Regions from separate parts of the Xanthomonas sp. F14 genome, predicted to be linked through region 4. Evidence: predicted binding sites of a transcription regulator. Region 4 holds the regulator's gene; each other region holds the start of a gene.
The links. Region 4 encodes FliA, which starts transcription of late flagellar genes. Its sites were predicted from a motif close to TAAAGTTTNNCNNNCNNNGGCCGATAA; they were not measured.

Region 1: GGR73_RS13765 (methyl-accepting chemotaxis protein) is a predicted target of FliA. The motif match lies at 1,777-1,803, and genes of this name have one in related genera.
Region 2: GGR73_RS16385 (HD-GYP domain-containing protein) is a predicted target of FliA. The motif match lies at 3,398-3,424, and genes of this name have one in related genera.
Region 3: GGR73_RS03520 (methyl-accepting chemotaxis protein) is a predicted target of FliA. The motif match lies at 1,685-1,711, and genes of this name have one in related genera.

The regions. Positions count from the first base shown of each region.
Region 1 covers NZ_JACHOM010000003.1:551,668-556,756, reverse strand. Annotated here, with positions in the region: gene GGR73_RS13765 (methyl-accepting chemotaxis protein) at 1-1,706, opposite strand, end outside; gene GGR73_RS13760 (NADPH-dependent F420 reductase) at 2,007-2,879, opposite strand; gene GGR73_RS13755 (TetR/AcrR family transcriptional regulator) at 2,809-3,393, opposite strand; gene GGR73_RS13750 (NtaA/DmoA family FMN-dependent monooxygenase) at 3,586-4,914, shown strand; gene GGR73_RS13745 (NADPH-dependent F420 reductase) at 4,950-5,089, shown strand, end outside.
Region 2 covers NZ_JACHOM010000004.1:523,899-528,987, forward strand. Annotated here, with positions in the region: gene GGR73_RS16365 (hypothetical protein) at 1-112, shown strand, start outside; gene GGR73_RS16370 (hypothetical protein) at 665-1,087, shown strand; gene GGR73_RS16375 (hypothetical protein) at 1,730-1,990, opposite strand; gene GGR73_RS16380 (MFS transporter) at 2,039-3,349, shown strand; gene GGR73_RS16385 (HD-GYP domain-containing protein) at 3,488-4,732, shown strand.
Region 3 covers NZ_JACHOM010000001.1:792,472-797,560, forward strand. Annotated here, with positions in the region: gene GGR73_RS03520 (methyl-accepting chemotaxis protein) at 1-1,551, opposite strand, end outside; gene GGR73_RS03525 (FAD-dependent monooxygenase) at 1,962-3,146, opposite strand; gene GGR73_RS03530 (MarR family winged helix-turn-helix transcriptional regulator) at 3,184-3,648, opposite strand; gene GGR73_RS03535 (PAS domain-containing protein) at 4,093-5,089, shown strand, end outside.
Region 4 covers NZ_JACHOM010000001.1:1,092,036-1,097,124, forward strand. Annotated here, with positions in the region: gene GGR73_RS04765 (chemotaxis protein CheA) at 1-1,277, opposite strand, end outside; gene GGR73_RS04770 (protein phosphatase CheZ) at 1,280-1,906, opposite strand; gene cheY (chemotaxis response regulator CheY) at 1,906-2,298, opposite strand; gene GGR73_RS04780 (RNA polymerase sigma factor FliA) at 2,334-3,101, opposite strand; gene GGR73_RS04785 (MinD/ParA family protein) at 3,098-3,982, opposite strand; gene flhF (flagellar biosynthesis protein FlhF) at 3,969-5,089, opposite strand, start outside.

The DNA.
Region 1 (5,089 bases), on a different contig from region 4:
CCGGCACGTGCCGCTTCCACGGCGGCATTCAAGGCCAGGATATTGGTCTGGAACGAGATTCCGTCGATGACGCTGATGATGTCGGCAATCTTCTTGGACGAGGCCTCGATACCGGCCATGGTGCCCACCACCTTGCTCACGATCTCGCCGCCCTGGGACGCCACGCCTGCCGCGCCGATCGCCAGTTGGTTGGCTTGACGTGCGTGCTCGGCGTTCTGGCGCACGGTGGAGGTGAGTTCTTCCATCGAGGCAGCGGTTTCCTCCAGGTTGGCCGCCTGTTGTTCGGTGCGCTGCGACAGGTCCTGGTTGCCGGCGGCAATCTCGCTGGCCGCCGAATTGATCGACACGGCCGACTGCTGGATGCGGCCAACGATTTCGGCAAGCTGCGCGGCGGTGGTGTTGGCGTCATCGCGCATCTGCGCGAACACACCCCTGAACTCGCCGGTCATGCGTGCGGTCAGGTCGCCTGCGGCGATGGACTGCAGCAGCGAAGACAGCGATTGCAGGTTGCTGTCCGCGGTGGCCATGAGCAGGTTCAAGCTCTCCACCATGATGCGGAAATCGTACTGGAAACGCTCGGCATCGCCGCGCGCGGTGAAGTCACCGTCCGCGGCAGCCTGCGCCAGCTGCTTGATCTCGATGTTCATTGCGGACAGGTTGGCCTTGACCTCGTCCATGGTCTGCGTCAGCACGGCCTTCTCACCGGGCAGGCGCTCCATGCTCTCGCTCAGGTCGCCGATGGCATAGCGGCCCATGATCCGTGCAAGGTTGGACTGCACGGCCAGGTGGGAGGCCACAAGCGCATTGGTGTCCTCGGCCATGCGGCCGTAGTCGCCCGGGAAGGCCTGGGCATCCATGCGGAAGCTGGTCTGGCCTTCGTCGTGGCGCTTGGCCATGTCGCCCTGTGCAGTCAAAAGGGCCTGCAGCTGTGTCTGCATGCCCTGCATGGCGCGCAGCAAGCGGCCGGTCTCGTCCTTGGCCTGTGTCTGCACGTTGTTGCCGAGCTGACCATTGGCGATCGCCTCGGCTGCGTTGGTGGCGCGTGCCAGCGGCTGGGTCAGGCTGCGGGTGATGAGCCAGGCTAGCAGGCTGCTGACCAGCACGACCGCGGCACCGCCGAGGATGAGCAGGAGCTTGCCGCGATCCATCGACCGGACTGCTTCTGCGTAGGCCTGTCTGCTCTGTCCTTCCTGCCGGGTGACGAGCTCGCGGATCTTGTCCTGCCAGGCGAGCGTGGCAGGCCGCGCCTGTTCGCTGAGGATGTCCTGGGCCTGCGCGTTCTCGTTCTTGGCGGCCAGTGCCATGACTTCGTCGTTGAACTTCACGGAAGTCGCCCGACGCTCGTCCATCTCGTTACGGATCTTCCGCCCTTCCTCCGAGCTGGACAGCGTATCCAGCCTGGTGCGCAGCTCCTGGTAGCGCTGGCGCTGGGCGTTGATGGTGTTGAGCGCTTCGGTGTTGAGCTCCTCGCTTGTCGCCATGGCATACGTGCCCAGTGCGATCAGCAGCGAGGAGTTGGCATCCAGCATGCCGTTGCCGATCTGGATCTTGGCGGTGCGGTCGAGAACGATGAAGTCCAGCTGCGCGCGTGCGTTCGCCATCGTGCTCAGGCCGGTGGCCACCAGCAGGCCTGAGAGAAGAATCAGGATTCCGAATGCAACGGCCAGGCGGTGGCCGACGTTGAAGCGTTGAAGAAAGGCGATCATGGACGTCCCAGAAGAGATCAGTGGAGGCATCGATTTCCACGCTGTTAGCGAGCCTGGCACCGGTTCCCCAATAACGGCGTCCTTGTCCAAAACTGGAATGTCTGTCACTAAATTATCATCGCACCCTTCAGAAAACGCCCGAGCTGTCGGGGTGCTCCTGACGCAAGTCAGGACGGGCGGCTGCACGCCTGGCACAAACCGCTGTTCGCCGTGCCGCCGTCTTGCCATCCTCAGGCTCGGCAACACCTGCCTGCGTTTTAAAACGCGCTGACTACATGGCGATGTTGCCGACCTGCCTGGCTACATGTAGATGGCTCTACTGATCCGGGCGCCGAAGCCTGCATCGGGATTGGTTGCGGAGTCGCCCAGCCTTTCCTGCATGACCGCCACGGCAAGGTCGCGACGTTTCGCCAGTCGGCTGCGGTCGGCGCTGGCAAGTGCATCGCCCATCTCGCTCCTGGTCAGATCGGTGCAATACGCAGGCGCTCCTGGCTGCTGGCGCCAGGAATCAGCCAGCTGGCCCGAATAAAACGCGTCGAAGCCGGTGTCATTCACCAATGCCATCGCGACCTCGCGATCGTTGTCGCGATCAGCCGCCACGGGGATGGCGATACGGCCGGGCGCAGTGGCCGGCTGGCCTTTCTCGGCAAGCGAACCAGACCCGATCGCATTCCATGCCTTGGCGATCGGGCGACCCAATTGCTCAGCCACCCACAGGCTCTCGACCTGGCCCGCTTCAATCGCGTCAATCTTGCTATCACGCGCGGGGTAGTAGTTGGACGTATCGATCAGTACGACATCACTTGAAACCTGCGCCAGCAGCGGCTTGAACTCCGGAATCCTGTTCAACGGGATCGAAAGGATGATGGCATCGACATCGACCACACACTCTTGCGCAGTCACCGCGCGAGCGCCCGAGGACAGCAGTTGCAGGTCAATCGTCTCTGGCCCACGCGAGTTGGCAACCTTGACCTCATGGCCGAGCGAACTCAACTTTTTCACCAACGTCTTGCCGATATGGCCGGTGCCGATAATGCCTAGCTTCATGATGCGTTCTTCTGTGTAGAGAGCGGGATGGTTTGCGGGGCGAGGGAAGTGCCTTTCACGCAGGAAGCGCCCAGCCCGAGCGCAGCACGTCCTGCAGCGCCTGCCGCGCGTCGCTGTCCGCGTCACCGCTGGCAGCTCCTGCCCAGGCGATCGCAAGCGCGGCAAGAAAGATGTCGCGGCCAGTCAACGATGCCCTCGCCTGACCAGAGCGTTGTGCAGCCTGCAGAAACACGCCTGAGGCCTCGACCACGGATTGGCAGGTCGGCATCAACACCGAACTTGGCTGGGACCATGCGGCCCGTAGCGGCTCCGGAAGACCTTCGTAGGCATTCATCCAGTTTCCCAACGCCTCGATCCATCGTTGCAGCGCACGCCCCGGGTCGTGCTCTTCTGCCCTGATGGCCATGCGTGCTTGCTCGAGGTTGGCGTAATGCGTTTCCAGTAGCGCTGCCAGCAGGGCGTCGCGGCTGGGGAAGTGCCGGTACAAGGTCCCCGGGCCAACGCCTGCGCGCTTGGCAATGCTGTCCATCGACACGTCGATGCCTTCCTCGGCAAAGGCGTTGCCGGCGACCTCGAGAATATGGGTCCTGTTGCGTTGGGCATCGGCGCGGGGAGGGCGTGGCTGAACGTCGGAGGACATGGGTCGGTTAGTCTGGCTCTTGATATCCGGAGTGTATCTCCATATATTTCCCGACACAAACGGAGCGTGTCTCCTTTTTGCTGGGCACTCTGAACCGGGAGGTTTCGAGACTGCGGGCGGCGATCGGCCGTCGCCGTCTCCGCCGGTTGCCACCGCCGGACGCACGCACCACCACTGCAGATCGAGGAACGCATGAGCCACTCCAAGACGATGATCATTGGCCTGCACCTGGGCAATGGCTACGGGTCTCAGCCGGGAGCCTGGCGCATGCCGTGGGTGGATCCGACCAACTACACCAGCTTCGATGCCCGCGTGCGTCAGGCGCAGGCCGCCGAGCGTGGGAAATTCCAGTTCATCTTCCTGCCTGACGGTCCGAGCGCGGTGGCCGATATCGACAACGAAGCGCCTCACTTCAACCTGGACGTGATGATGACCCTGGCTGCCGTTGCGCGCGGCACCGAGCGTATCGGTCTGGTGGCCACCGGCTCCACGACGTTCAACGAGCCGTTCAATCTTGCGCGGCAATTCAAGGCGCTGGACATCATGAGCCACGGGCGTGCCGGCTGGAATGCGGTGACCTCCAGTGGCGAGGATGTCGCCGCGAACTACGGGCGAAAAATTCCGCCCAGCGCGGATCGTTACGCACGTGCGCACGAGTTCGTGCAACTGGTGCAGGCGTTGTGGGGCAGTTGGGGGAAGGATGCCTGGCTGCACGACCAGGCCTCTGGCCGGTTTGCCGACGCCAGGCAAATTGCGCCGATCAACCTGCAAGGCAAGTTCGTCGGCTCCCGCGGACCGCTGTACATACCACCCTCCGAGCAGGGCCAGCCGGTGATCTTCCATGCCGGCGGCAGTCCCAATGCGTTGGAGCTGGCCGGACGTTATGCCAGTGCTGTGATCGGTGCGTGTTTCAGCATTGAAGATGCCCGCGCGCAACGCACCGCCTTCCGCAACGCCGCCAAGCAGGCCGGCCGCGACCCGAACGAGATCAAGTTCATTCCAGGGCTGATGACGACAATCGCGCAGGATCGCCGTGCGGCACTGGATCGCCGGATTGCACTGACCGCGCAGACGTTTCCTCAGCGGCTGGGTTACCTGCAACAGATGCTCGGGCTACGTCTGGATCCTGCTGCACTCGAGCGGCCTCTGTCACCCGCGCAACTGGCTGCGGCACGCCCGTCGCCGCATGATCCTCGCTCGACAAAGGCGCTGCAGATCGCGCGGGAGGGCTGGAGCCTGCGCGACATCCTGGCCCATGGCGTCATCGACTATCACCCGGTGATTGTGGGCCCGGCGGTCGAGGCGGCCGACCACATGCAGGCCTGGTTCGAGGCAGGTGCGGCCGATGGTTTCTGGATCTCACCGGATATCAATGACGACGGCATCGATGCCTTTGTCGATGGAGTCGTGCCGATCCTGCAGCAACGCGGTCTGTTCCATCGCGATTACCGGGGCACCACGCTGCGCGACCACCTGGGCGCACCTGCCCAATACGGGCGCGATCCACGCATCACTGCGTGAGCCGCAGCACGTCACACACATCGGAAGGAGCACACATGAACATCGGCATCATTGGCGCAGGCAATATCGGTGGCACCCTGGCACGCAAATTCGTCGCGGCCGGGCATGTCGTCAAACTGGCTGGTTCAAAAGGCCCCGACAGCATTCGCGAATTGGCAGAAACGATCGGCGCCGA
Region 2 (5,089 bases), on a different contig from region 4:
AATCTTCGCGCGGGGGCAGCGCGTTCTCATCAAAGCCGATACGGATGCGCTGGCAAAGGTGCGGAAACGATTGGGCGTGAGCTTGCCCGCCATGGATATGCCCACACCCTGATACTGTCCTTTCTAATGAGACACGTGCTACCCCCTTGGCAGCAATGGCTGGTGGTGACAACGGCCTAGCCGAGTCAGGCCGCCTGTAGCGCTTCACATTAATATCCTGGCGTACGTCTCCAGCGTCCAATGGGCTACAGCCCGACGGCAGCTCGGAGAACCCCTTGCGCATTGCCGGCGCCGATCGAGTCTCGGTGCGTAGGCCTCGGTGCGTCGGCCTCTGCCGGAAGCGTCCAGGCCGGTGGCTACATCGTCGTCAATCTGGGCACGTCCAGCCAACCCGTGATCGACTGGACGGCCACGGCGGGAACATACCCGACGGGGTTGGGGAACACTGGATGGGCCGCGCTACTGGGCGGGGCGGTGTCCGGGATCGATCTGCTGGTTGCACAGACAGGTCTGGTGGTGCGGCGCGACTGAGCGATGGCCGCCGCCCCCGACGGGCGGCGGCCATTGAAATCGTTATAGGGGGCAAGATGTCCCAAGAACTGGAGACCACCACGTGCAAGCCCGTCGACTGCTTATTATCGCCACCCTGACAATGGGGCTACTGATGAACTACCCATCCGCTGCGACTAGTCCTGCCTATAGCGGAACACTCCACGTCGGCATGTCGCGGAAAACGCTAGAAAGCGCCTACATTTCGGCTTACGAACAATCTGGGTTTCGCCTCGCCAGCCGCAAGGAGTATTTGAATCGGTTAGGCACATGGAACACAGTACTTGAATTTCAGTTGAGCAGTGTGCCGAAGGGGCCGAATGCACCGGGCTCTACGTTGATGATCTCGGGCATTGATTCAGGGTGTCCGTGCGAGGTGACCAGGGAAACTCTCAGGGGGCTGGACCCAGATAGTCCCGATCCGAAGGCACGTTTCCGGGGATTTGGTGTTGTCATCAAAGCCGAAACAGCTGCATTGAGAAAGGTTAAGGAACGGTTGGGGGTGAGCTTGCCCGAAATGGGTATGCCCACACCCTGAAGCTACTGCTCCAAGACACGCGCTATCCCTCGGCAGCAACGTGGGATGGTGCGCTAACGGTGACAATGGCCTTGGCGAGTCATCGTAATCGCCGGGGTTAAGCCCGAAGCGCAGCCATGAACGTTGCCGGCGCACGGCTGGTGAAGAAGGCGCCGCTAACGTGGGAGTGATCCACGCGAGCGGAGCAAGCAAAGCTTCGAGAGATCCTGTGCGGACATTCCCGATCCTTCGGCAGTTGCACGGGTTTCGACACATCGTCGATTTTCAGTTCGGTACCAACGCGTTCACCTACCCGGTGAGCGACGGCAAGCTGACCGCCACTGCGAGCATCACTCTGTTAAGTTCCAGGAACCTGCCTTGCGACAATGCGATGAGCATCGTCATCAGTGCGTCAGCATATTCCGGGAGTGTCAGGCAATAGGTTTTTTCTTGGTTGTGCAATGACGCGCCCGCAGGGCACAGCCAGTGCACGGCCACTGCACAGCGGTGTGAGGAAGCATGGGATTGGCCTTCAGCGTTGCATGCGCTGCGTCACCATGGCATCGGCTGCCGCATGCATGGTTGCTTGGTCGGACAGAGAGATCGGCACGGCGCCTGGCATGCCCCAGCTTTTCTATGCGGCATTGCAGGAGCTGTCGTAGGTCACTGATCGCGCTTGCAGTAGGAGCGTGTGACAAGGCACGCATTCGCCGGATTGCCGAACGCGCGGGTGCCCAGGCGAAGCGCTTGCCCGTGGCGTCCGATAAACGCACAGCACTGTGGTAATCCGGATTGAACGATGTCTGCGATGGACCTAGCGTGCGTGAAGTCGCGCTGGTCGTTGTCGCGCAGCGCGAAGTTGGTTTCCTGGTGGTCGCCGTCATCGTGGCGGCGGATAGATTCATGTCGATGCAAGGCCACCATGCGTCCCTGTCTGCAATACACACGCTCGTCTTCCCGCAGGAAACTCCGATGCTACAACGTACCTCAACACCTGCACCCTTCGTACTGCAACGCATGACGCGGTTTCAGTGGAGGGCGGTGGCGGTGTGCGTGTTGCTGACCATGCTCGATGGCTTCGATGTGATGGCGATGGCCTTCACCGCCCCGCATGTGTCGGCGCAGTGGCAGTTGTCGGGCAAGCTGCTCGGGGCCTTGTTCAGTGCCGGCCTGGTCGGCATGGCGGTGGGATCGTTGCTGTTGGCGCCGCTGGCCGACCGCATCGGGCGGCGCGCGACGATCCTGGCATGCCTGGCGATTTTGACCGTGGGCATGGGCGCCTCGGCGCTGGCCACCGGGGTGTGGCAACTCGGCGCGTTGCGTGCATTTACCGGGATCGGCATCGGCGGCATGCTGGCCTGCGTTGCGGTCATCGCTGCCGAATATTCCACCGCCCAGTGGCGCAGCACGGCACTGGCGCTGCAGGCCACCGGTTATCCGATCGGCGCGACGCTGGGCGGCGCGATCGCAGCACTGCTGTTGCAGCACTGGTCCTGGCACGCGGTGTTCGTGCTCGGCGCGCTCGGGTCGCTGCTGTGTGTGCCCTTGGTGCTGGCGTTTTTGCCCGAGTCGTTGGAATTTCTGATCGCGCGTCGCCCACCCAACGCAGGCGCACGCTTCAACGCAGTGCTTGCGCGTATGGGCATGCCGCCGCAGGCGGTACTGCCGTCACCGCCGCCGCATGGCTCCGGTCGGGCGCGGGGCTATGCGGCCTTGTTCGTGCCGGCATTGCGGCGGCAGTCGCTGTTGATCGCGCTGGCGTTCTTTCTGCTGATGTTTGCGTTCTATTTCGTGCTCAGCTGGACTCCGAAGCTGCTGGTCGTGGCCGGCTTGTCGGCAGAGCAGGGCGTGACCGGTGGCGTGTTGTTGAATCTGGGCGGGATCGCCGGCGGTGCGATCTTCAGCGCGCTGGCCGCGCGTGCGCGGCTGTCGTGGCTGACCGCCGGTGTGCTGGGGCTGTCGGCGCTGGCGCTGCTGGCCTTTGGCTGGTACAGCACGGTGCTGGGTTGGGCGTTCGTCATTGCGGTGCTGAGCGGCGCGGCGCTGTTTGCCGCCATCGCCGGGCTGTATGCGGTGGCGCCGGTGGTCTTCACGGCGGCGGTGCGTTCCACCGGCATGGGCTGGGCGATCGGGGTGGGCCGCTTCGGTGCGATCGCCTCGCCGCTGTGCGTGGGCGTGCTGGTGGATGCGGGCTGGTCGCCGGCGGCCCTGTACCTGGCCTGCAGCGTGCCGCTGCTGCTCGCGGCCATCGCCGTGCTGGGCATGCGCCTGCCGGCGCGCTGAACTGCTCAGCCGGCGGTCGCCGCGCGGCGCGAGCGAGTTCTACCGGACCAAAGAAATCCTGCGCACTGCCGATAACCCGACAGACCCTCCATCGTCGTGGCGGGCTCTTCCGCGGACCATTTGCAGATCAGCGCCGGCATGCTCAGAACCATCGATTCAGACCAACTCCGCCCCGGCATGTATGTCTACAAGCTGCTGGGCGCGTGGGTGCACCACCCGTTCTGGAAGACCTCGTTCCTGGTCGATTCGGACGACGTGGAGAAGATCCATGGCAGCCGGATCGAGCAACTGGTGATCGATACCGCGCGTGGCCTGGACCTGGAAACGGCGGCGCCGGACGCGCCCGATCCGCAGCCTGAGCCGGAGCAACCGCCGCCGCCGGCACCGGAACCCCCGGAGCCGGCCACCGCCACGCGCACCGCGCGGACCAATAGCGTCACCGCGCAGGTCGGCATCGAGTCCGAAGTGGTGCGCGCACGCAAGATCTTCGAAGACGGCCGCGATACGGTCGAGGCGATGTTCCGCGATGTGCGGCTTGGCCGCACCGTCGACACCGAGGCGGCGATGCCGCTGGTGGAAGCCATCAACGATTCGGTCCTGCGGCATCCGCAGGCCTTGATCAGCGTGGCAAGGCTCAAGACCGCGGACGACTACACCTATCTGCATTCGATGGCGGTGGCCGGCCTGATGAGCGGGCTGGCGCGCCAGCTCGGTCTGCCCGAAGGGCAGGTCGTCGAGGCGGCCATGGGCGGCCTGCTGCACGACATGGGCAAGGCGGTGACGCCGCTGGACATCCTCAACAAGCCCGGCAAGCTCACCGACGAAGAGATGGCGATCATGCGCCAGCACCCGCTGGACGGTCATCGCCTGCTGGTGGCCGGCGGGGTGCAGAACGCGGTGGTGCTGGAGATCGCGTTGCACCACCACGAGAAGATGGACGGCAGCGGCTACCCGAACCGCTTGGCGGGCGAGAACATCGCGCTGATGTCGCGGATGGGCGCGGTGTGCGATGTGTACGATGCCATCAGCTCGGACCGCCCCTACAAACGCGGCTGGGATCCGGCCGAATCGCTCAAGCGCATGGCGTCGTGGCAGGGGCACTTCGACCCGGTGGTGTTCCAGGCCTTCGTGCGCCGGCTGGGGATTTATCCGGTCGGCTCGTTGGTGCGGCTGGAGTCGCAGAAACTGGCGGTGGTGATCGAGCAGACCCCCGATGCGCTGCTCAAGCCCAAGGTGCGCGTGTTCTATTCGGCCAAGCTGCGCAGCCATGTGCTGGTGCAGGACATCGACCTGTCGCGCCCGGACTGCCAGGACCGCATCGCGCAGATGGAAAGCCCCTCGGACTGGGGCTTCCGCGATCTCGAGAAGCTCTGGCTGCCGTAATCCGTAACCCCGTAACCCGCAGGCCGCAGGCCGCACGCATGCACGCGGCCTACCTGGCGCGGAGATGCGCTGGGCGAGTGGGCTGGGTCCGCAGGCGTCGTCTGGCGACGGCGGCAGCCTTGCCGTCGTGATTGCTACCACCGCTGCCAGGCCCGGCATGCCGCGCGCACCTGTGCCCGGCGTGCCTGTCACAGGCGTTGCCACCACGCCCGCCAGGCCCATTGACCCGCGTAGTCAACCTGGCGAGCGCGACCATGCTGCGCTGCAGCTTGGCAATGTAGTTATGATCCATAACTATTCCGGAACGCAATCACTTGCCGACCCCGGATCCCATGTCGCAGCCGTGCCTGGATGACC
Region 3 (5,089 bases), 300 kb from region 4:
AATGGCGGCGGCGCCCAGCGCGAGCTGATTGGCACGGCCGGCGTGCTCGGCATTCTGCTTGACGGTGGAGGTCAGCTCTTCCATCGATGCTGCGGTTTCTTCCAGGCTGGCGGCCTGTTGTTCGCTGCGGCGGGACAGTTCCTGGTTGCCACTGGCGATGTCTTCGGCGGCAAAACCGATGCTGTTGGAGGTGGTCTGGATATGCGTGACGATGTCGGTCAGGCGATGCACGGTGCTGTTGGCATCGTCGCGCATGGAGGCGAACACGCCGTGGAAGTTGCCGGTCATGCGCACGGTCAGGTCGCCATCGGCGATGCACCGCAGCAGGTCGGAAAACCTGGCCAGGTTGGTGTCGGAGGTGGCCATCATGGTGTTGAGGTTTTCGACCATCAGGCGGAAGTCGTGTTCGAACTTTTCCGGCTGGCCGCGCAGCGCGAAGTTGCCGGCGCAGGCAGCCTGGGTGAGCTGCTGGATCTGCGCGTTGATGGCGCGCAGGTTCTGCTTGACCTGCTGCATGGTGGCGGTGATGGCGGCTTTCTCGCCGGGGTATTGCTCGATTTCGGGAGCCAGGTCGCCGATGGCATAGCTGCCCATGACCTCGGTCATGCGCAGCTGGGTCTGCACGTGCGCATGTACCAGGGCGTTGGTGTCCTGCACCATGTGCCCGTATTCGCCGGGGAACTGCTGGGCGTCGGTGCGGTAGCTGATCTCGCCGGCATCGTGGCGGGCCGCCATGTTGCGTTGGGCGGAGATCACATCCTGCAGGCGGCGCTGCATCTGTTGCATGGCGCGCAGCAACTGGCCGGATTCGTCCTTGCTGGTGGGCAGGTCCTGGCTGCGCAGGTCGCCGTCGTTGATGCGCTCGGCTAACCGCAGCGATTGGCGCAAGGGCAGCACCACGCTGCGGGTCAGCAACCACGCAATGGTGGCGCCCAGCAGCAAGGCGATGACGGTGGAGACCACCATCAGCATTGCAAAGCCGCGCGCGGTGGTCACCGCGTCCTTGGCGGCCGCGCGGTTCTTGGCTTCCTGCAGGTCGATGAAGGCGTTGATGCTGGCCAGCCAGGCGACGAAGGCGGGGCGCGCCTGCTGCAGCAGGCGTTGTTCGGCATGCGGCTTGTCGGCGCCATCGCGGAACGCGCGCACCTGCGCGATCAACGGCATGGTGCGCTGCTCGATGGCCTTGATCCGCTGGAGGATGGCCTTTTCTTCCGCGTCCGTGGAGGCCGCGATCATGTCGTCCAGTGGCTTGGCGGAGCGGGCGTAGTCCGCGGCGAGCTTGTCGATCGATTGTTCTGCCGTGTGCCGCTCTACTGGGTCGTCCAGCAGCACGACATCGCGCAGGGCGATCGCGCGGTCGTGCACGCTGCCGCGGAAATTGATCGCATAGCGTTGCTTGACGCTGTTCACTTCGTTGATGGCGGTGAGCTGCTGGTCGATGCTGCGCACGCGCTGGATGCCGACGACGGTGAGGATCACCATCAGCACAATGATCGCGAGGAAGCCGAGGGCCAGGCGCTGACCGATGCGCAGATTCGAAAGCAGGGACATAGGGAGTTTGATCGGTGATCCGGCGAGCGGAAGAGCGGGGGAGAATCCCAGCAACAGCTGGGAGGCGATGCGCCCGGGACACCGATGGGGTCGGCAGCGTCGCCGCTGCACGAAGGATGTCTCGACCTGTTCGTTAGCGGCCTGCGTCAGCGGAAATGAAACCGCCGGCGGTGGCAGGATTCATCCACGGTTGGCTTCGCAATGCCGTCAGCCATGGCGATCAGAACGCAAGCCAGCGGTCGCGGCTGCAGCGCAGCGCTTTGGTACCGGTCAGCGCCGGGGCAGAAGCGGATTCAGGCGCGGCAAGTGACCGAGGCGTGGAGACGGCCGCGGCGCCGGTGCTGCGGCCGATGGCAGGCGTCGATCAGCATGCATCGTGCCGCCACCGCAGCACGGCCATCCAGGCGGCCTCAGTCATAGCGCGACAGATCCGGCGCCTTCATCGACGGCGTCATCAGCTTGGCGGCAATGTTCTGGATGCTGGGTTGGCTGGCGAATTTCAGTGCGCCGTGCAGCAACTGGATGCCGAGCCGGCTGTGCGGATTCATCAGGCGCGGGCCGATCTTCGGCACGCCCTGGCCCTGTTCCACCATCGGCCGCATGGCGTCGGCGTAGGCGGCGAAGGCGTGTTCCAGCGTTGCGGCGCGTGCGATCTCGTTGGCCAGCACGTAGCCGCCGGTGACCGCAAGAGTGGCGCCGATGCCGGCCAGCGGGGTTGCGCACCAGGCGGCGTCGCCGGTCAGCACGACGCGGCCGGCGTGCCAGCGCGGCATGCGCACCTGCCGCAAGGCATCGAAGTAGAAATCGTCGGTGGTGTCCATGCCGTCCAGTACCCGCGCAGCCTGCCAGCCGGCGTCGGTGAAGCGTTCGCGCAGATAGGCCTTCTGGGTCGCCACGTCCCAGTCCTGCTCGCCCTCGGGGGCTTTCTGCAGCGACAGCATCGCGCGTGTGGTGTCGTGCTGGTCCGGGCGCAACGAGATGCTGCGCCCGCCGGTGGTGTGATACCAACGCCACAGGCGGTCGTCGTCGGCGGTGCGTGCGATGGTGAAGTAGGCAATGGTCAGATCCATCCAGCGCGGGTCGTTCTCGCCGGGAAACACCAGCTCGCGTGTGGCCGAGCCGACGCCTTCGGCGACGATGACGGCATCGAAGTGGTCGCTGCGTCCGCTCTGGAAGCGGACGGTGGCAGCCTCGCCGTCGTCGTCGATGCTGGCGATGCGGTCGCCGAACCGGTACTCGGCCGTCTGGCGGGCGGCGTCGTAGAGCAGGCGGGCGAGGTCGCCGCGCAGGATTTCCAGCTCTGCGGTCGGGCCATCGCCATCGATGTCGTCGGTCTTGAAGGTCGCCACCGCATGGCCGTGGTCGTCGACCCAGGCAGTGCCTTCCTCACCGGTGCCGTGATCGAGTGCGGCCTGCTCCAGGCCCATGCGCTGCAGGACCTCGCGGCCGACCCCGCGCACGTCGATGTTCTGGCCGCCATCGCGAAACTGCGCGGCCTGCTCGACGACGCTGACGTCGAATCCCTGCCGGGCGAGCGCCCAGGCCACGGTGTTGCCGGCGACGCTTGCGCCGGTGATGAGGATGCGACGCGGCATGACAGATCACCCGAAAGAAGAAATATCAGAAGTGATATTACATGCCCTGGTCGCGCTGCTCCAGGTTGGCGATCAGGCGCTGCATGAACGCGACAGTCTGTTGCGCCTCCTCGGGGGAGAAGTCCTTCAGCGCATCGGCATTGAGATCGATCAGTATCTTGCCGCCGATCTCGGCGATCTTGCGCCCGCGCGACGTGAGCGAGACCACTGCGGCGCGGCGGTCCTGCGGCGCCGGGGCGCGCTCGATCAGCTGCAGGCCCTCCAGCTTGTCCAGCAGGGCCACCATTGCCGGCTGCTTCACCGCCGAGTCGATCACCAGGTCGCGTTGCAGCATCGGCCCTTTCCAGGACAGCAGCATGATCGGCCCGAGCAGTGCCAGCGACATGCCATGCGGGCGCAGTTGCGCATCCACCAGACGGTTGAAGACCCGTGCAGCATGGTTGGCCAGATACCCCGGGGCCACCGCAGCCAGCGGGTGAATGAGTGCATCGCGATCCTGCATTTGCGTCATCGTGCCACGCCGTTGGGCCATCTCGCGATTTTATCCGGGCACGCGCACCACGGGGCATTGCCTGCGCGCCGCGTCGAGACATCCATGCCGGCTGCCGCGGCAGCGCGCCATGGTGGGCCCGGCGCGCAGTCGGCAGGCATCGTCACCTGAGTGTTGTAACGTAGGCGGGCGCTGCACGCCCTGCAGGGCGCCACCGGCAACGCCGGATGGCTCTGGCAGGTGCGGCCGGCATCTCGGCCCGTTCCGTTCCTGCCTGCCGGCGCTGCGCGGCGTTTGATCCTGGTTCTTCTTCAATGGTTCGTCAAAGATGCTTGTTTGGGTGATTGGTAAGCCGTCCGCGCACCGCGTTGCGTATTGTCCGCATGACGACTGCCGCTGGGCGGCAGCGCGCCTGGGCACCACGTGAGCGCGCCGTTTCCGTATGGCGACAGCGCCATGGCGCAGGCCGTGCGCGCCTACGACTGGGCCGCAACACCGCTGGGGCCGACCACGCAGTGGCCGTCGCCGCTGCGCAATGCGGTCAGCCTGATGCTCAGCTCGCCGGAAAGCATGTATGTGGTGTGGGGCGATGCGCTGACCTTCTTCTACAACGATGCCTACACGCCGATCCTTGGGCCGCGGCAGCCGCATGCGCTGGGTGCGCCGCTGCGGGAATTGTGGGCCGATGCCTGGGAGGCGGTACGTGCGCCGATCGAGGCCGCGTTCGCGGGGCGCGCCTCGCGCTTCGAGGAAGTGCCGATCGGCATGAACCGCTACGGCACGCCGGAAGACACCTGGTGGACATTTTCGTTCTCGCCGATCTATCTGGACGATGGGCGTGTGGGCGGCGCGTTCTGCGTCACCAACGAAGTCACCGACCGCAAGGTGGCGCAAAACCGGCTTGCCGATGAGCACGAGCGGCTGATCCGGTTGTTCGAGCAGGCGCCGATGTTCATGGCGTTTCTGAGCGGTCCGCAGCATCGGGTGGAGTTCGCCAACCCGTGCTATTCGCGCCTGATCGGGCACCGCGACGTGATCGGCAAGCCGCTGGCCGAGGCCCTGCCGGATCTGGTCGAGCAGGGGCATCTGCATCGCCTGGACGAGGTGTATCAGTCCGGGCGTGCCTATGCGGCCAGTGCGCTGGCCTACAACGTGCAGGCCGAGCCGGGCGGCCCGATGGAGCGACGCCTGCTGGATCTGGTCTACCAGCCGATCGCCGGTGCCGACGGCACCGTCTCCGGCATCTTCGTGCAGGGCCTGGACATCACCGACCGCATCGGCCTGGAACGCGCGGTGCGCGAGGCGGAAGTGCGCAACCGGCAGATCCTGGACAGCGTGATGGACTACGCAATCATCGCCACCGACCTGCACGGCCTGGTCACGTCCTGGAACGAGGGCGCGCAGCGCATTCTGGGCTGGAGCGAGGCCGAGATGCTGGGCCAGACCCTGGAGC
Region 4 (5,089 bases):
TGCACCAGCAGCGTGGGCAGGATGGCCAGGGTCAGCGGCACACGGATCATGAAGCGGCTGCCGCGGCCCAGTTCGGACTGGATCTGGATCTGTCCGCTGAGTTCGCGGATGCGCGATTGCACCACGTCCATGCCCACGCCGCGGCCGGAGATGTCGGTGACCTCGGCCTTGGTCGAAAAGCCCGGCATGAAGATCAAATGCAGGCACTCGTCGGTGCTCAGGCGGGCGGCGGCCTCGGCGTCGATCAGGCCCTTGTTGCGGGCGATTTCGCGCAGGCGTTCGGGGTCGATGCCGGCGCCGTCGTCCTGGATCTCGATGCTGACGTAGTCGCCTTCCTGCTGCGCCGACAGGCGCACATGGCCGCTGCGCGGTTTGCCGGTGGCTTCGCGCAGGGCCGGCGATTCGATGCCGTGGTCGATCGCGTTGCGCACCAGGTGCACCAGCGGGTCGGCCAGGGCTTCGACCAGGTTGCGATCCAGTTCCGTCTCGGCGCCGATCAGTTCCAGTTCCACTTCCTTGGACAGCGTGCGCGCGACATCGCGGGCCACCTTGGGGAAGCGCGCGAACACCTTGCTGACCGGTTGCATGCGGGTGCGCATCACCGCGGTCTGCAGGCGCGCGGTGGCGATGTCCAGGGTGCTGACCGCGCGGTCGAGTTCTTCGTCGCGCAGGCGGGTGCGCAGGGTCTTGAGACGGTTGCGCGACAGCACCAGTTCGCCGATCAGGTTGACGATGGCATCCAGGCGCTTGGTGTCCACGCGCACGGTCTGCTCGGCGTCGGCGGCCTTGGCCGCCGCCTTGGGCGCGGCCTTGGCGCCAGGCGCAGCAGCGCCATGTGCGTCATCGTGTGCAGGTGCTGCGGCAGCGGCCTTGGGCGCGGCCTTGACCGCCGGCGGGCCGCTCTTGGCATCGAACTGCGCAATCAGCGAGGCCGGCGCGTGCGGCACGGTTTCGCCCGAGCCCATCGCATCCAGCATGGCCTGCAGATAATCCAGCGACTGCTGCGCGGCATCGAAGTGATGCGCCTGCAGCACCGCCTGGCCGGAGCGCGCCATGCCCAGGGTTTCCTCGGCGGCGTGGCAGAGCTCCACCATCGGCTTGATCGCCAGGAAGCCGGCGCCGCCCTTGAGCGTGTGGAAGCCGCGGAACACCGCGTTGAGCTGGTCGGCTTCGTCCGGTGCCTGTTCCAGCGACACCAGCTGTTCGCCGAGGCGATCCAGGATCTCCTGGGCCTCGACAATGAAATCGGCAGCAATATCGTCTGGAACAGCACTCATGGTTACAGCCCCAATCCGGACAGCAGGTCGTCGGCGTCGTCCTGCGACACCGCGTGACGGTCCAGGCCCTTGACTGCAGGACCGGCAAGACCGCCGTCGTCTTTCTTCGGCTCGGGATTCTTCGGCGGCAGGCCGAGTGCACCGAAGCCCTCGTGCACGCGCCGCACGATGCCGGCCACGCGACGGATGATCTGGCCGCTCAGGTCCTGGTAGCTCTGCGCCAGCGACAGCTCGGTCAGGTTATGGCGCATCTTGTCCATCAGCGCGCCCTGGTCCTGGTTCAGGCCACCGTCGCGCAGCTGGTTGGCCAGCTCGCGGCATTCCTCGACCAGGTCCAGCGTGCGATGGCTGGCCTTCTCGGTCATTTCCACCACGTGGTCCAGGCGCGAGCAGGCATCGTCCAGTTCGCCGGCTTCCTCGGGCACGGTGGGCAGCTCGCCCAGCGCCTGCCCGAGTTCGCGCGCGAGCCGGCTCAGGCTCTGCATCATCGGGCGCGTGCGCAGCGCGGCGAGGTGGTCCACCTCGCGCCGCCAGGCGACCTGGTCACCGCTTTCCAGTGCATCGAGCGCGTGCTGCAGGCGCTCGATCAGGGCGGCACGTTCGGCATCGGCTTCCACGGTGGCGTTCATCAGGCGGTCGCCGCCAGACGTTCGAACACCTTGCCCAGCTTCTCTTCCAGCGTCTGTGCGGTGAACGGCTTGATGATGTAGCCGTTCACGCCGCACTGGGCCGCTTCGATGATCTGCTCGCGCTTGGCTTCGGCGGTCACCATCATCACCGGCAGGTGCTTGAGCTTGGCGTCGGCGCGGATGTTGCGCAGCAGGTCGATGCCGGTCATGCCGGGCATGTTCCAGTCGGTGACCACGAAATCGAACGGGCCGGCCCGCAACGCCGCCAATGCGCTGTTGCCGTCTTCGGCCTCTGCGGTATTGGTGAAGCCCAGATCGCCCAACAGATTCTTGACGATACGTCGCATCGTCGAGAAGTCGTCCACGATCAAAATCCGCATGTTCTTGTTCACATCAAGCTCCTAACACTAAAAAATGCGCGAAAAAATCATTCGTCAATTTCGACACCGGCATCGGCCAGTTCGAAGACCTTGAGGCGGCCGCGCAGACGCACCACCGCCTGGCCATGGATCTGGCAGACGCGCGATTCGCTGACACCGAGCACGGCGCCGATTTCTTTCAGGTTCAATTCCTGTTCGTAGTACAGCGACAGCACCAGCTGCTCGCGCTCGGGCAATTGGCCGATGGCCTTGCCCAGCTCGCGGCCGAATTCGCCACGCTCCATCATCTGCTGCGGATTGGGGCCGCCCTTGGCGGTGGTGTCCAGCTCGCCGTGATCCTCGATCCGCGACTCCAGGCTCAGCACCTGGCCGCGGGCGGCATCTTCCATCAGACGCAGGTAGTCGGGCAGCGGCATCTCCATCGCGGCGGCCACTTCGGTGGCGGCGGCGGCGCGGCCGGTGTGCTGTTCGATCTTGCGCACGGCGGCGGCAGCGTCGCGTGCGCGGCGGTGCACCGAGCGCGGCACCCAGTCGCCACGCCGGATTTCGTCGATCATCGAGCCGCGGATGCGGATCGAGGCATAGGTCTCGAACGAGGCGCCCTGTTCGGAGTCGTAACTGCGCGAGGCTTCGATCAGGCCGATCATGCCGGCCTGGATCAGATCGTCCACTTCCACGCTCGCCGGCAGGCGCGCGGCCAGATGGTGGGCAATACGGCGCACCAGGTCGGCGTGCTGGGTGACGATGTCGTTGGCGTTGTTGCGCTGCACGGCGCGGTACTGCGCGCTGGCCGTGGTTGCGGTAGCGGTGCTCATGCGGCCACTCCCCGTTGGATGATGCGTTCGACGAAGAACTCGACATTGCCGCGCGGCACGGTGGGGGCCTGCCAGCGCGAGGTACGGCGAGCGATTTCTGCAATGGCCTGCGCCGACGGACTGGCGGGGTAGGCCTTGATGACCGGCTGCTGGCGCTGCACCGACAGGCGCAACCAGTCGTCCTGCGGCACGTGGCCGAGGTAGTTCAGCGACACGTCGCCGAGGAATTTTTCGCAGACCCGCGACAGCTTGTCGTACAGCAGGCGGCCCTCGTTGGGGTCGCGCACCATGTTGGCGATGATCTGCAGGCGGTCCACGCCGCGTTCGCGCGAGAGCACCTTGATCAGCGCGTAGGCGTCGGTGATCGAGGCCGGCTCGTCGCAGACCACCACCACGGTGTCCTGGGCGGCCTGGCAGAAGGTCAGCACGCTGTCGGTGATGCCGGCGGCGGTGTCGATGACCATCACGTCCAGGTCGCGCTCCAGCTCGGAGAACACGTTGACCAGGCCAATGTGCTGGGCCGGGGCCAGTTCGGCCATGTGGCGGCGACCGGAGGCGGCCGGGACCACCAGCACGCCGCCGGGGCCTTCGATGATCACTTCATCCAGCGTGCAGCGGCCGGCGATCAGGTCGGCCAGGGTGTACTTGGGCGACAGGCCCAGCACCACGTCCAGGTTGGCCAGGCCCAGGTCGGCGTCCAGCAGCAGCGTGCGCTTGCCCATGTCGGCCAGCGCCACGGCCAGGTTGGCGGAGATGTTGGTTTTACCCACGCCGCCCTTGCCACCGGTCACGGCAATGGTGCGCACCGGGCCCAGGGGCTCGGGACGGGTCGCCGACAGGGGGAAGGCGTTGGTCAGCTTGGCGTATTCACGCGACTGCATGGTTGTGCTCCGGAGTACAGGGCTTATCGGCAGCGCGCCGCAAATCTTCAAGGCGAAGAACGAGACTGGCGGCATTGGCGCGGTGCAGGTCGTCGGGGACCCGCTGTCCGTCAGTCACCCAGGTGATGGGCATTTGGTGATCGACGACGACCGACAGCGCACTACCGAAGCGGCCGGTCTCGTCAAGTTTGGTCAGCACCACGCCCTGGGGCTTGGCGTGGGCAAAGCGGCGCACGACCTCGTCGAGGTCGGAAAAGTGCGCGTTGGCAGGCAGCACCAGCAGCGAGGTGACCTGGTGCGCGGCGCGCAGCCAGTTCAGCTGGGCGGCCAGGGCGCGGTCGCGCTGGCCCATGCCGGCGGTGTCGATCAGCACCAGCTTGTAGTCGCGCAGGCGTTCGAGCAGTTCCAGCAGGCTCTCGGCGCTGTCGGCCTCGTGCACGGCGATGCCGAGCTGACGGCCGTAGCTGTGCAGCTGCTCGCGGCCGCCGACGCGCTGGGTGTCGGTGGTGACCAGGGCCACGTCGCGCGGGGCGTGCTGGGCGGCGAAGCGCTGGGCAAGCTTGGCGATGGTGGTGGTCTTGCCGGCGCCGGTCGGGCCGACCAGGGCGATCACGCCGCCGCGTTCCAGCGGGTCGACCGGGGCCACCGGCAGGCGCTTGGACAGCAGGCCCAGCATCAGCCCGCGGCCGCGGTGCAATTCGGTATCGGCCGGGATCTGCAGTGCCACGTCGCGGATCAGGCCGGCGTCGAAGCCGTAGTCGTCCATCAGTTCCAGGGCCTGCGCGCGCACCGGCGAGCCACGCAGGCGCTCGTCGGTCAGGCGGTTCATTTCGCGCTCGATCATCTGCCGCATCAGCGCCAGCTCGCCACGCAACTGCTTGAGTTCTTCATCGTTCTGCGGCGCCGGGGCGGCGGCGACCGGCACCGCGGCCAGCGCCGGCGGGGCGACCACCAGCGGCGGCAACGCGGCCGGCGGCAGGATCTGCGGCAGCGCGTCCAGGTCGAAGTCGGCGTCGTCGTCCAGCGCGTCCTCGTCCTGGTCGTAGCCGGCCTGCGCAGGCGCAGCGGCGGCGGCCATGATCGGGGTCGCCGCCTGCACCGGGGCGG